Linked DNA regions of Prosthecobacter dejongeii. The protein of the gene in region 1 binds, or shares a complex with, the protein of each later gene. Links are inferred from orthologs where the notes say so. Each region holds a gene or a part of one and is shown on either strand. Other genes may lie near its edges.

Evidence for each region. Proteins that work in one complex are often made in the same cells at the same time.
Region 2: the proteins of HNQ64_RS19270 (region 1) and fabF are in contact, whole or in part, in a solved structure (PDB 6OKG), measured with the Escherichia coli proteins. The link is inferred for Prosthecobacter dejongeii from one-to-one orthologs.

What each region holds. Positions count from the first base shown.
Region 1 is NZ_JACHIF010000009.1:251,779-258,811, reverse strand. Bases 2,687-5,433 are described here. They hold HNQ64_RS19270 (acyl carrier protein), read right to left. Parts: upstream 4,307-5,433; coding sequence 4,067-4,306; downstream 2,687-4,066. Other genes in these bases: HNQ64_RS19260 (zinc metallopeptidase), read left to right, coding at 5,295-5,433; HNQ64_RS19265 (hypothetical protein), read right to left, coding at 4,411-5,142; HNQ64_RS19275 (M48 family metallopeptidase), read right to left, coding at 2,729-3,964. Outside these bases: HNQ64_RS19285 (hypothetical protein), read right to left, coding at 1-539; HNQ64_RS19280 (sulfatase-like hydrolase/transferase), read right to left, coding at 781-2,667; more of HNQ64_RS19260, read left to right, coding at 5,434-5,984; HNQ64_RS19255 (YdjY domain-containing protein), read left to right, coding at 6,148-6,876; HNQ64_RS19250 (prenyltransferase/squalene oxidase repeat-containing protein), read left to right, coding at 6,873-7,033. UniProt on the Escherichia coli protein: Carrier of the growing fatty acid chain in fatty acid biosynthesis.
Region 2 is NZ_JACHIF010000003.1:604,934-612,069, reverse strand. The notes cover bases 2,108-4,957. They hold fabF (beta-ketoacyl-ACP synthase II), read left to right. Parts: upstream 2,108-2,832; coding sequence 2,833-4,083; downstream 4,084-4,957. Other genes in these bases: HNQ64_RS10435 (DUF423 domain-containing protein), read left to right, coding at 4,867-4,957; HNQ64_RS10440 (hypothetical protein), read left to right, coding at 4,413-4,757; HNQ64_RS10450 (hypothetical protein), read left to right, coding at 2,108-2,532. Outside these bases: HNQ64_RS10455 (DEAD/DEAH box helicase), read left to right, coding at 1-1,700; more of HNQ64_RS10450, read left to right, coding at 1,885-2,107; more of HNQ64_RS10435, read left to right, coding at 4,958-5,247; HNQ64_RS10430 (bifunctional serine/threonine-protein kinase/formylglycine-generating enzyme family protein), read left to right, coding at 5,315-7,136. UniProt on the Escherichia coli protein: Involved in the type II fatty acid elongation cycle. Catalyzes the elongation of a wide range of acyl-ACP by the addition of two carbons from malonyl-ACP to an acyl acceptor.

The DNA.
Region 1 (7,033 bases):
CCACCGCCGATGGTGATGACGGAGAGATCGTAGTCCGCATTGGTGGCTCCTTTGACGTTTTTCGTGCCGCTGCCGCTGCTCCAGTTGAAGCTGCCTTTGACGAAGAAAATGGTGGGTAGGTCGATGGAAAGAGTCACTCCAAGACCGTGACTGCCATCCAGATCACCGCCCTGAGGATCCACGTAGCGGTAGCTGGCCTCCAGGTATCGGTAATTCAGCATATTGCTGCCATTCATGCTTTGCTGCACGCCACCCCAGGAATTGGACGCCACTGGCTGCTGAAAACCATAGTTGGCCGCAGGAGCCGCAGGCTCCATCATCGTCGGCCCTGCGTAAGGGGAAGACATGGTCGGCGGAGGCAGGGTGGGGGACATGGCTGTATAGCCAGTGCCACCATAAAGACCAGAACCTGCAGGAGGTGGCATGGCTCCATAACCTCCCGTGGCTCCCGGGTAACTCGGAGCACCTGGATACTGGGCACTAGCCAGAGAAATGAGGCTGAAGGTAGCCAGGAGGGAGAGTGCAAAAGCAGGTTTCATGGGCTTCGGGGTAAACCTTGATTATTTAACTATCTTAAATAATATAAAATAATCATGACTGCACTCAATTTTTTTCAATATTCTCACTTTTTGAGTGGTTGCTAAAGTTCGCGACTCATTTCCCCCGTCGGACCAAAGACCGTGGAACCCCCTTGGTCAGGGTGTGTGGATGTGGAACAGCCACTCCTGCAGCCTGTTTAAGTGCCGTGTGATAATGTCGTTTTTTAACAAATTAGAAGTCTCAGTTCTCTCCGGTACTTTTGATCTGGTCTCCCTCCAGCAAGTGGTCATGCAAACGGGCGATGTATTCCTTGAGGCGTTTTTGCACACTCTCAGGGGCTTGACCAGGAAGTGCGTGGATCTGCGCCTGCCAAGGTTTTAGTCGTACCTGCCAGCGATCCAAGACATTGACCGCTTCGATGGCAACGAAGTAAGGCTGGGTTTTCATGTCGGCACAATCGAGAAGGGTGCGTGTGCTGCGCTCTAGCACGGCCGGAGATTGGGCCACGCTGATGAGGGTTTCTGCAGCAGCGATTCGCACACTGGGAGAGCTATCTCCCAGCATTTGCTCGATCTTGGGGGCGTTTGTGCGGATGGCGTTTTCTCCCCGGATGAGGTAACCTTGCACGGCCCAGTAGCGGACGCTGGCATTGGAATGATCCAGCCATTTGGCAAGAGCCTCGGGCTTGGCCAGAGCGGGGTTGGTGGCTAAATCGGCGGCCTCCATCACCGTGGTGATGGGGTAGGCCTCCTCGGTGGCAAAGATGTCTTTGGGAGATTGTGTCTTGGCCTGGGCCAGTCTTTCTCCCTCAGGAATGAAGCCTAGATCCCGCACCTGAGTGAGCCACTGGCGCTGACCTTGGGCGAGACGAGTTTTGATTTCTGCATGGGCCGTTGAATCCGCTAAATTGATAGTTTCCCAGGGATCAGATTCTAGATCGTAAAGTTCTTCTGCGGGTTTGGGTTTCCAAAAACGCGTCTGTGGCTCTGGCAGACGGCCTTCGTCAAATTGGGCTTTCCACACACGGGTGGTGGCCTGCTGAAACATGTAGTTCAAAAACTGGCCATAAGGCAGATGGGGCAGGTAGTTCCGGATGTAAACGTAACGACCGTCGGTCGTGCTGCGAACGAGGTCATAACGCTCATCCATGCGCCCCCGGAAACCGTGGATGAATTCAGGAGCTGGTTTAGCAAATTCCCCACAAATGGCTCTGCCTTGAAAGTAGTCGGGCGGTTTCACGCCGGCGATGCTCAAAAGTGTGGCTGTGAGATCCACAAAGCTGACGAGCTCTTCATTCACCCCACCCGGGGCGTAGCCTTTGGGGGCTAGGTGCTTCCACTTTTCTGGAAAGTGCATGATGAGTCCTACCTGCAAACCCGTGTTGTAAGGCCAGCGTTTAAACCTCGGCATGCCGGGGCCATGGTCACCATAGTGCATGATGATGGTGTCTTCCGCGAGGCCTGCTTTTTCCAATTCATCGAGGTGCTTCCCCAGCTTGCCGTCCATCAAAGTGATGTTGTCATAATACTGGGCCCAGTCATGACGCACCTCTGGCGTGTCGGGATGGAAAGGTGGCAGCGGGGCCTTGGCGGGATCATGAATCAGCGTGTGGGGCCGACGGCGGATCTGACTTTCATGCGTGATGGTGTCATTGAAGACCGCAAAAAAAGGCTGGCCTTCCGCTCGGTTTTTCCAATGGGCTTTGCCGCTGCTCTCATTCCACACGAGATCTTTTTTCCCATCTTTAGGTTTCGTTAGGTTGTAGTCTTCCTTGCTGTTGTTGCTGCAGTAGTAGCCCACACTGCGCAGAAACTGGGGATACATCTGGTGTCCATCAGGCAGAGGAATGTCGCTCCGCATGTGTTCGGCACCATCGGCCGGGGCCCAACGCCCGCTGATGAGGCAGGTGCGCGCAGGCGCACAGACGGGAGCATTCGACCAGCAACGTTTGAAGCGGATGCCTTTGGCAGCGAGGGCATCAATGTGGGGCGTGGTGGCGTAGGTGTCACCATAACAACCGTATTGAGGCCCATTGTCCTCACTGGTGAGCCATAAAATGTTAGGCCGATCTGCTGCAGCAGCAGCGGAGATAACCCCAAAGCAGAAGAGAACAAGTGCGCGAAACATGGCCCTTGGAAACGCGGGCCAGTTTCTACTCTTGCGGCCAAATGGATGCCGCTCTGGTGGGTCAACGTTGCAGAGCTGCGAGTCGCTCCACCAACGGCGGATGACTGTAGTGCAGCCAGACGGTGAGGGGATGCGGCTCAGGGTGAGCGAGGTGATCGCGGGAGAGCTTTTTCAACCCATCCGTGAGCGGCTGGTGGCTACCCACAGCTTTGCGGGCATAGGCATCGGCCTCAAACTCGTGCTTCCGACTCATGGCCAGCCCGAGCAAACCCGTGAGGACGCCGAGCGGCTTGTAAATCATGCCAAAGAGTACAAGCCCCATGCCGACCGGAGTTCCTGAAACGCCAAACGCGGCAAAGAAGCCTGGAGATTTCAGCGCCCAGCCGAGCAGGCCTAACATGAGGGCCATTTCCAAAAGATTGAGAATCAGCATGGTTGGCACATGACGGCATTTGTTATGACCAATTTCATGGGCCAGAATGGCGACGATTTCCTCGGTGGTGTGACTCTTTAACAGCGTGTCATAAAGGGCGATGCGCCGAGTTTTGCCGAACCCGGCGAAGAAAGCATTGGCCTTGGTCGAGCGGCGGGAACCATCCACCACGCTGACTTCTGCCACCGGGAAATCCAGTTTTTGCGCCAGCGCAAAGATGGCGTCTTTGAGTTCGCCATCCTCCATGGGCTGAAATTTTAAAAACACAGGCATGATCACACGTGGGGAGAGCCAAGTCATGAGCAGGATAAACCCGGCCAGGAAGAGCCAGGCATAGAGTGCGGCCCAGGTCTGAGTCTGAAAAAACCAGACTAGAGCGGCGGCTACGGGGAGCCCTAACAAGGCCATGAGGGCGAGGCCCTTAAAGTGGTCCGTGATGAAGGTGCCTAGAGTGGTCTTATTGAAGCCGTGCCGAGACTCCACCCCAAAAGTATCCCAGGCATCGAAGGGGAGGCTGATCCAGGTCTGGGCCAGCATGCTGATGGCGAGAACGACGACGCCGGTGATGACGGGGCCTTTTCCCTGGCTTTCGGCCCAGGTCTGCAGCCAGCCAAACCCGCCGGACCACCAAAAGACAATGAGGATGCCCAGCAGAGTGACCTCCCGGGTAAAACTGACTTTTTTGGAATCGCGGATATAATCCACCAGCTTTTCGCGGGTCTCTTCGGGAAAGACTTCTGCGAGGGATGGGGGAACCGGCCTGCTGAGGCGGGCGAGATTCAGCAACGTGGCGAAGAACTCCAGGTGAAAAACACCCAGCACTCCGATGAGGGCGGCGATAAACCAGGGATTGGAAAGAGACATGAGAGAAGGGGATGTGCTGCCTGCACTGGGCAATAAAGTCCAGCCAAAAAAAAAGCAGACGGTTTCCCGTCTGCTTTTTAAAATGAACTTGGAAAACGAGGATTACTCGGCGTTTTCTTCGACGTAGCGGACGACGTCGCCCACGGACTGAAGCTTCTCAGCTTCTTCGTCTGGAACGTCGATGCCGAACTCTTCTTCGAAGGCCATCACCAGCTCCACGGTGTCCAGGGAATCAGCGCCCAGATCTTCGATGAACTTGGCTTCAGGGGTCACCTGCTCAGGGTTCACGCCGAGCTGTTCGACGATGATGTCACGGACTTTTTCTTGGATGTTGTCTGCCATAGATTGAAGGGGGATGTGCGGCGGAGAGGTAGCGGCTGGTTATTATTTGGCAAGAGCGAATTCGCTCTTTTTTTGCTCTGAGCATCGAAGAAGAACAAAACGGGTTAGCTCGCTTGCCCGGGGTTTTTGGGCGCGGTGGCTGCTGCATCAGGCAACTTCTCGATGAGCTCACCTTTGAAGTGGGTTAGCAAGCGGTCAAGCACGAGGCCCACCTGATCGAATTTAAAATCATCTAAAACGGCTTTTTTCTCGGGGGAATCTGGGGTCTCACGATACCAGGCATAAGCCAGCCCCTTCACGTCCCATTTGCGTTTGTCCACCCGGAAGACTTGGGCGTAATAAATCCGTGTGCCCTGGGGACTCACCCAGTGATCTGGGTAAGCTGTGAGCACGCGGTTGCGATTGAACAACATCATCACTGCCACCACCAAACCAGCAAAAATGGTAGCACTGCCCCACCAGAACTGGCCGGCGATTTCGCGATCTGTCCAGCGGTGTGGTTTTTCACTCCAGCCATGTTCAGCAGCGTAGGAGACCCAGCGTGGAGGCTCGCCATTTTTCCCTGCGGGCAGCCCTTGGGCCTCCGTTTCTTTGACCCATCTCTCCAGTTGATTGGCAGCCTTCGCTTCATCGTAGCTCTTGAGGTGGACTTGCTCAAACCAGTCCTTTTTATCAGCGATTTTGTTCGCCTCATGGTAGCCGTATTGCCAGTCATACAGGAACCATGCGCCCATGAGGACCAGCATGGCGGCCATCATGCTCATGCGACGGAAATACCAGGGGGTAACGCGACAGACGATGACGCTGGCAGATGCTTCAGTGGCAGTGGACTCCATTTCCCATTCAGAGACCCTGCTGTGGCTGGATGCAACCTGCGTTTTTTCGGGGCTGTGATTCCAAACTCAAGTCCTGTTTCTAAAGGCAAGATCCACAAGGCCATTTACACATTCAAAGTCGTATTTTTCGATAACCTCCCAATCTATCTCCTATGATGCTACTTCTGTTTCTCGGTACCATGGCCCTTTCGCTCCTTGCCTCTTGGCGAGTGCGCAGCGCCTACAATCGCTATTCCCAGGTGCGTGCCTCCAGTGGCTACACGGGTGCGCAGATTGCCCAACGCATCCTGGATCTGAACAACATCCGGGATGTCAGCATCCATGCGATGCCGGGACATCTGGTGGACCATTATGACCCAGGCCAGCGGCGTTTGGTGCTTTCGGAAGAAAACTACCACGGCACCTCGGTGGCGGCCCTGGGTATTTCGGCTCACGAATGTGGTCACGCCATCCAGCACCAGCAGCTTTACGGGCCTCTCCAGTGGCGCATGGCCGCTGTAGGCATCACCCAGATTGCGAGTCAGGTGGTCATGTGGATTCCATTGCTGGGTCTGATGGGTGGTTTTTTCCCTTATCACTTGGTCATCACCATCATGGCCATCGGTTTTGGGATTATGATGCTGTTCCAGTTGGTGACCTTGCCCGTGGAGTTCGATGCGACAGCACGAGCTAAAAAAGTACTGGCCAGCACGGGTGCCGTTTCCGCTGGGCCAGAATACAGCGCCATGAGCAAGGTGCTGGACGCGGCAGCCCTCACCTACGTGGCGGCTTTCGTCAGCTCTCTGGCCTACTTCATGTATTACATCCTCCAGATGGTGGGTGGCCGCAGCAATGATGAGTAATCTCCTTGCCATGGGTTTGAAATCCCATGTCTGAATGACCGGACGGACAGATAATGTCCGTCCGGTTTGTTTTTGGGTTAAAGGCTGTTCGGGTTGCCATTGCATGATGCCTTACCTGCGGCCAGATTTGGCCATGCCTGTTCAACCACGTATATTTTCGCCGATGTTTCGCTTCCTTCCTATTCTCCTGCTCGCCCTCAGCGTGTCAGGAACACATGCCCAAGATGCGAAGGCGGAGGCTGCCAAGCAACTGGCTGAAACTCAGCAGCGGCTCAAAAAACTGTCGGCGACGGAATATGAGCTGGATGGTATCCGCATCAATGCAGCGACACGTGAAGTGCGCATCCCCACGAAAGTGGAACTGCAAAAAGCGCCCATCGAATACATGCTCGTCCATGAAACGGGAAAGACGCATGAGAGCGTGCTGACCACAGCCCTGAGCCCCACGGCTATCCAGGTGGCCCTGCTGCTAGCCAATTACCAAGCGGCGACGGAAGGTATGCTGACGAAAGTGCCGGAAGCGGAGCGCCCAAAAATCTGGAAAGAGGAGCCTCCCGCGAAGCCGAAGGCCAACCAGATCAAAATCACCGTGGAATGGAAAGTGGGCGACGTGACCAAGTCTGCCCCGCTTTCTGACTGGGTGCAGCATGTAGATACTCGCAAACCACCGACTGACCTAGGCACCTGGATCTTTAATGGCTCTTATATGGATGAGCGCGGATTCATCGGCCAGCATGAAGGTTCCATCATTGCCGTGTGGCTGGACCGTGGAGCCCTCATCAATTCCCCTGCGGAAGGCAACTGGCGTGATGATCTCTGGATCTCCCTCCCTGCCAATATCCCCGACATCGGCACCCCTGTGACCGTCATCATTTCCCCTGCCCAACCATGAAACTGATCGCTGCTTTATCTTTTGCTCTACCCTCGCTGATCCTAGCCCAGAGCGGCACCCAGCCTGCCCGCCATGAATCTTTGAAACAGGAGATTCGCCTCGCTTATGATCGCGGGTTGGCCTTTCTGAAAGGCAAACAGAACAACGAAACGGGGCA
Region 2 (7,136 bases), on another replicon or contig:
ACAGCGGCCTGTCTTATGCTGCCCGGGCGGGGGTCATCGAACCCCTGGCCAAGGCCGGACAGCTCCGCGTTATTGTGGCGACGATGGGCCTTTCCGCCGGCATCAATTTCTCCGTGCGCAGTGTGCATGTGGCCGCCACCACCTTTCACGATGGCAAGGCTGAGCACAAACTGACGCCGGATGAGCTGCTGCAAATGTATGGCCGCGCGGGCCGCCGGGGCCTGGATGAAAAAGGCTTCGTCGTCACCACCCGCCAGAGCCCCACGCTGATGGATGCCCGGCCTGCTCGGCTGCACCGTGGCGAGCTCCTCGCCTGGCCCATTTTTCTCCGCGTCATGAAGCACGCCTCCCAGACTGGGGCCAACACATTTCAGTCAGCGGAACACTTTGCAGGCCGCCTTTATGCCAAAGCACCGCCTTTGTTAGGCCTCGAGGAAAATGCACCAGAGACCATGCATGCGCCCAAGACGGAAAAGGCGCTATTTGGCCTGGAAGCTACAGAAAAGCAGATCCTCAATTCCAAAGGAGAGTGGGAGCGCCGCGCCAGCACTCCATTGCAACGCTTGCCGTTAGGCATAGTCTGGCTCGCGAGCGTGGACAAAATCGGCCCTGCGTTGAGCATCCCCGGCTTCGTGGCGCGCTTTGCTCACGGCATTGGCCGCGTGGGAAAGATCCGAAAAGATCACTACGGTGTGGAGATCCCCCTGGGGCAGCCTTTGGAGGAAACTCCCGGTCATTTGCGCCCCACGAAAAGCCTGCGCAAGCTGCTGAAACTGCCACGCCGGGCGGAATCGGTACCGCTAGAGGAGATCGAAATCCTGCATTCCCCAGCCCTCGCAGCCGCTTTGTTGGAAGGTCAAAATGGCGATCTCTTTGCCGAGGCACTCCCCCGCCTCACAGGAACGATTGCCAAAGAAGGCCTCGTCTTTGCCATCTTCGATCTCGGCGAAGTGGAGGTGCCCGTGTATCACGATTCCCATGACCGCCCGCTGTTTCAGCCACGGGAACGCACCATCGTGGTGAAGAATGACACCGGTGTTCACGTGGATGAAACGGCCACCACCGCCACAGATCGTCAGCCGCGGCCCGGCTCCCCCATTCATGCTTGGCGCTCGCTCGGGCTCATTGATGAAGCCGGCACGCCGACCCGGAGAGGGGAAATTTTCTCCTTCTTTCAAGGGGGGGAAGGTTTGGCCATCGCAGCCGCTTTGGAGGATGAAGGTTACCCCGTGGATGAAATCATCCCGCACATGGCCAACCTGCGCAGCGGCACCAAATTTGACCTGCCCGTGACCTGCGGATCTGAACGGCTCGGCGCTGCCTGCCGGAATACCTACGGCTTCATCAATCATCCCGGCTACCTGGAAAATGGCCTGCCGTTGGACTATGGCGAGGGCGCTGCCGAACTGCTAGATACCCTCCTGCATCCAGAACGCCCCGGCACCCGCGAACTGCGCCAGGACGTGGCCGAGGGCGATATCTCCCGCGCCTACGTGGAATGGTTGAGCCTGCTCCGCCACATCACTCACGCCCCTGCTCATCCCTGGCGGCGCTGGCTGGCCTTGCAAGAAGAGGCACGCCGAGCCCTGAAGCAGCACGACAAAACCCTGCGCCATCTCTTTCATCTGGACCTGCCACCGCTGACAAACAAACAGCGCCATGGGAAGCCGAAGCATTACCTTCTAACCAAAGGTATGTAAAAAATTCAGACTGCGCATTTGAGCCACAGGATGGCTAACGGAACGAAGTTTCTTAATGGCAAGGGGGCCACTTCATCCATCGGGGACGAATTTAAATTGGACCCGCGAGGGGCTCAGGTTGCTGGCATGCATCTGACTCACCGCTGCGGGTATTCCGAATGAAAACCTTCCATTTAAAAAACCCATGAAAAAATCATCTTATCTCCCCCTAGCTGCTGCTGGCCTGTTTTTAGCCCCTTCTTTGATGATAGCCCAGACTCCTGCGGGTCAACCTGCCAAGGCCGCCACTCCAACAGCGACCGAAGAAAAGCAAGCCGACGCCAAAGACGCCGCTGCTACAGGCACGACAGATCCATCCCGTGTGGATGATGCGGCTAAACTCCCCAAAGGTGTTGTGGAGCAATTCGAAAAACTCGATACGAACAAAGATCGGCTGATCAGCATCCTGGAGTTCGCCTACTTCTCAGAGGCTGAGGCCAATCCGGCGCGTGATGCCAGCAGCTCCACCGGTGTGGGTAAAAATGGCACAGGCCCAGGCACGGCAGGCAGCACCACCGGCAGCACGGGTGGGATCACTGGTAAAGATAACGATGCCAAGCCCCAAGAAACTCCGAATAAAGAGATTCGATTCAAAGAACTGGACGTGAATGCGGATGCGAGCCTGAGCATTGAGGAATTTGCCGCCGCGCGCCCCGCCAATATTGAGGCCACACGTGATGCCAGCAGTTCTACCGGGGTGGGCAAAAACGGCACGGGCCCAGGTACCGCAGGCAGCACCACGGGTAGCACGAATGCCAGCACCAAGAATCTGAACGGTAAAGAAGAGAATTAATTCTCCGGCCCTGCTCTCAAGCAGTGTTCTAACAAAATCCATTTGATAGGCAGGCGGAGCTTAGGCTCCGCCTGTTTTTTTGGAGGTTTGAAGCCAGGCAAAAATGGGCAATCCCCCCTCAGAAAGCAGGATTTTTGCATCCAGCAGACCTACTTTCGTAACCGCGAGTACCTCCACCGGAGGCCGTTTGCATCGTCATTGGCCACGTCCGCCTCCGAAATAGCAGCCATTGAAATCTCTTGCCCCCATGGGCAAAGCGTGTTCTCTGAACACTCCAACTCACCCCATCAACTGACCAACATGACCGAACGTCGCGTCGTTATCACTGGAATCGGAACCGTTTCTCCCTTGGGGAATAACAAAGACGATTTCTGGAAAAACCTCCAGGCTGGAAAGAGCGGCATTCGCCGTATCCAGAGCATGGACACCACCAACTACGATTGCAAAATCGCAGGTGAGGTGGTGGACTTCGATCCCACCCCTTACTTTAACAATCATAAGGAGGCTCGCCGTGCTGACCGCTTTTTCCAGCTCGCCATGGCCGCCTCCAAGATGGCCGTCAAGGATAGCGGGCTCAACCCCGATAGCCTGGACCCACACCGCATTGGCGTCATGGTCGGCAGCGGTATCGGTGGTCTGAGCACCATCGAGACGCAGTATGAAATCCTTTTGAACAAAGGACCGAATCGCGTCTCCCCGTTCCTCATTCCGATGATGATCACGAACATCGCCACGGGCATGATCGCGACCGAGTTTGGCTTCATGGGGCCGAACATGTGCATCACCACCGCCTGTGCCACTTCCAACAACAACATTGGCGAAGCCTGGCGCATCATCAAATTCGGCGATGCCGATGCCATCGTTTGCGGTGGCTCTGAAGCTTCCATCCGCCCGTGCGGCTTGTCTGGCTTTGCCAACATGAAGGCGCTTTCCATGCGCAATGATGACCCGGAACGCGCCTCCCGTCCGTGGGACACTGGCCGTGATGGCTTTGTCATGGGTGAAGGTGCCGGTGTGGTCGTCATCGAGGAGCTGGAGCACGCCAAAAAACGCGGTGCCACCATCTATGCCGAACTCGCCGGTTACGGAGTCACGGCAGATGCCTACCACCTCACCGCTCCGCATCCTGAAGGTCTCGGTGCCTCCAAATGCATGGAGATGGCCTTCCGCCATGCCAAACTGAATCCGACCGATGTGCAGTATGTGAATGCCCACGCCACCTCCACCCCCGTGGGTGACATGTGCGAGCTGCGTGCCATCAAGCGCACCTTTGGCGAATACGCCCAGAAGGGCCTCCTCGTCTCCGGCACGAAGTCCATGACGGGTCACTTGTTAGGCGCTGCGGGCGGTATCGAACTCGCCGCGTGTATCTTGGCCATTCGTGACCAGATCGTCCCTCCGACCATCAACGTGGAAAACCTGGACCCAGAAGTGGATGTGGACATCGTCGCCAACACTGCCCGTGCGACCAAAGTCAATGCCGCCCTGAGCAACAGCTTTGGCTTCGGCGGACATAACTCCGCCCTGCTGGTGAAGAAATTCGAAAACTGAGCTTAGCTCTTTTTCAAAAGCGGTGCCCCTGCCAGTCAGGAGCACCGCTTTTTTTCTGCCCCTTGATCGAGACACTGCCATAGCCCGATCAAATACCTCGAACCTGCAAACCTCGAACACCTAACAAACTTTAATAAAATAATATCACTACTTTTTAACGACACCGCTCAATCATCCTCTTCACGTCCAAAACTGCTTTAGCTCCCCATTCTCAACACTGTTGAATCCCCACCCCAGGCGGAAAAGATGACCTCTCAAAAAAAATTAACGACGGCCTGAATAACTTTTTCAGCACGCCAGTCAGATGCACTGAACTCAAGTTCATCCCTATGAAAAAGATCATCGCCATCCTCGCTGTCGTTACCGGTATCGGCTTTATCACCCCCACGGAATCAAGCGCCCGTGATTACTGCCACAATGACCGCCGCATTGTGAGTTATCATCCTTGTGGAGCCCCGATCTATTCGGTTTACCAGATCTGTGGTCGTGACCGTTACGGTCACCCCATCGGCCACTGGGTGACACAGCACACCAGCCACAGCTCCTGCCGTAGTTGTTACTCGCGCTCCAGCCATCATGGCCATGGTCATGGACACCACCATAGCAGCCACCGCCCCAGCTTCCCCATTCCTCCGCACCATCGTGCCGCCGCTAGCTTTTTCTTTGGCCGCTAATCTGCCCGACTGAAAAATCGATCCTTCCACCGCCTCAGAGCCTTGAGCTTCTGAGGCGGTTTTGTTTTCTTGATTTGCATTTCCCAAACCCCCGTCTCCCGTGATGGAGATGCAACCTGACACCCTCCGCCTCCGCCTTTCAGCCCTGGTAGGTTTGACCGCCATCTGGCTCGGGGCTACAGGAGCCCACGGAAAGCTGCATGATGCCATGCTGGCTGCTGGCACATTGGAAAACTGGAAAACGGGCGTCAGTTACCATCTCCCTCACGCCATATTGCTCGCCAGTCTCGCCCTCGCAGGTGCCATGGGTGGAAAGCGCGGCACCTGGGCGTGGAATTTTTTATTCATCGGCGTGCTACTTTTCAGCGGTTCTCTTTACCTGCATGCCGTCACTCAAACGAAATGGTTGGTCTATGTCACCCCTTTTGGAGGCGTTTGCATGATGCTGGGCTGGCTGCTGCTGCTAGTGGCCCGCTGGCGTCGCGCGTGATTTTGCAAGGTTGCCGCAGGCAAAGATTGAGTCTTGGGAGAATGGCACGTATCGTTTTTATATCTAAATGTCGCGACCAGCCTCTGTCCCCTTCCCACCGCCGGGTCCCTCCGGCGATGACGAGGCGTCCCCAGCTGACTCCCAGGCAGGCATTCAGCTCCCCGCGCCACCACGGGGCCCCCGAGGGCCACGCGATAAAGATGGCCCGCCTTCGCACCGGGATGACATCCTCATTCCTGACTACACGCTGATCAAACGCATAGGCTCTGGAGCTTATGGCGAAGTTTGGCTGGCCCAAAGCGTGACGGGGGCCTACCGCGCCGTGAAAATCGTCTGGCGCGAGGACTTCGAACTCACCCGCACCTTTCATCGTGAATTCCTTGGCATTCAGCAGTTTGAGCCCATTTCCCGTGGCCATCCCTGCATGGTCCACATTCTGCATGTAGGATGGAATGAGCAGCGCGGGTTTTACTACTGCGTCATGGAACTGGCGGATGATGCAGAAGAAGGGCCCAACTTTGAGAGCGTCGCCACTTACGTTCCTCGCACGCTCGGCACGGATATGAAGCGGCATGGGCGGCTTGATCTCATCTTTTGCCGGGATGCTGGCGTCTATCTGGCGGATGCTCTTTACTACATGCACAATCGCGGGTTGACCCACCGCGACATCAAGCCATCCAACATCATTTTCTGTGGAGGCGTCTGCAAGCTGGCAGACATCGGTCTTGTGGCTGGTTTTGGCGAGCGCACCTTTGTCGGCACGGAGGGGTTTGTTCCACCGGAAGGTCCCGGCACGGCCCAGGCCGATATCTACAGCCTGGGCAAGGTGCTTTATGAAATGAGCAGCGGTAAAGACCGCATGGAATTTCCGGAAGTCCCCATCAATCTAGGCGATGATGAATGGCCCTTTTGGCTGGATCTGAATCGTGTGATCTGCAAAGCCTGCGCCCCAGATCTGAAAGAGCGCTTTCAGACCGCAGGCGAGTTTGCTGAAGCCCTGCAACGCGTGGGTGAAAAACGCCCCGAAACCTTCTTCCGTCGTTTTAGCCGTGCAGCCGTTTTCACCTTGGTGGGCTCCGCCCTCACGGGGGCTAGCATCACCGCCGCAAAGTACCAGGATGAGTGGGCCTATGAGCTTCCCCTGCCCATCAAAGCTGCACCGCCACTGCCGCAACCACCGCAGAAAGGCCGCCCCTGGCAGAACGTTTACCGCCAGTGGTTCACCTTCAGCAAGGATCGCCACATCGCGGATCTCCCCGTCGAGGTTACTCTATTTCTCGACTTCCAGAATGCCACCCAGCGTCCAGCAGAGTTCGGCGTGGTGCAGTTCGTCACCCCGGATAAAAAGACCTTGAACTGTGTCATGATCCAGGATGCCGATGCCGATGCGTTTTGTGACTGGATGACTCAGCGAGACCGTCAAAGTGGTCGCCTAGACATTGACCACGAATACTCCTGGCGAGTGGCCAATATCCCCACACAAAAAGGCACCACCACCCGATCCGACTGGCAGGCTATCCGCACCGAAATCGTGCGGGTCCCCTATGGCCGCATCAGTCTGGACAGCACACCCCGTGGGGCCGAGGTCTATGAGGGAGAGCAGTCCGTCGGGCGCACACCCTTGCAACTCTCCCGCGTTCGGGCAGCCAAATTTGAATACGAGGTCAGGCTGCCGGGTTATAAAAGTGAGTTCGCGCGGGGCAATCTCAAAGAGGGCCAAGCCATGAGCTTTAACCTGCGCCTGAAGGCCACTGGCTCGGCGGTTTTTGGCAAGCCCTGGGAAAACAGCCTGGACATCAAAATGGTGCCCATGGGCCGCTCCATGCTGGCCACCATCGAGACCCGGCGGAAGGACTTCGCCGAGTTTGCCCGCAGCACCAATCTACCAC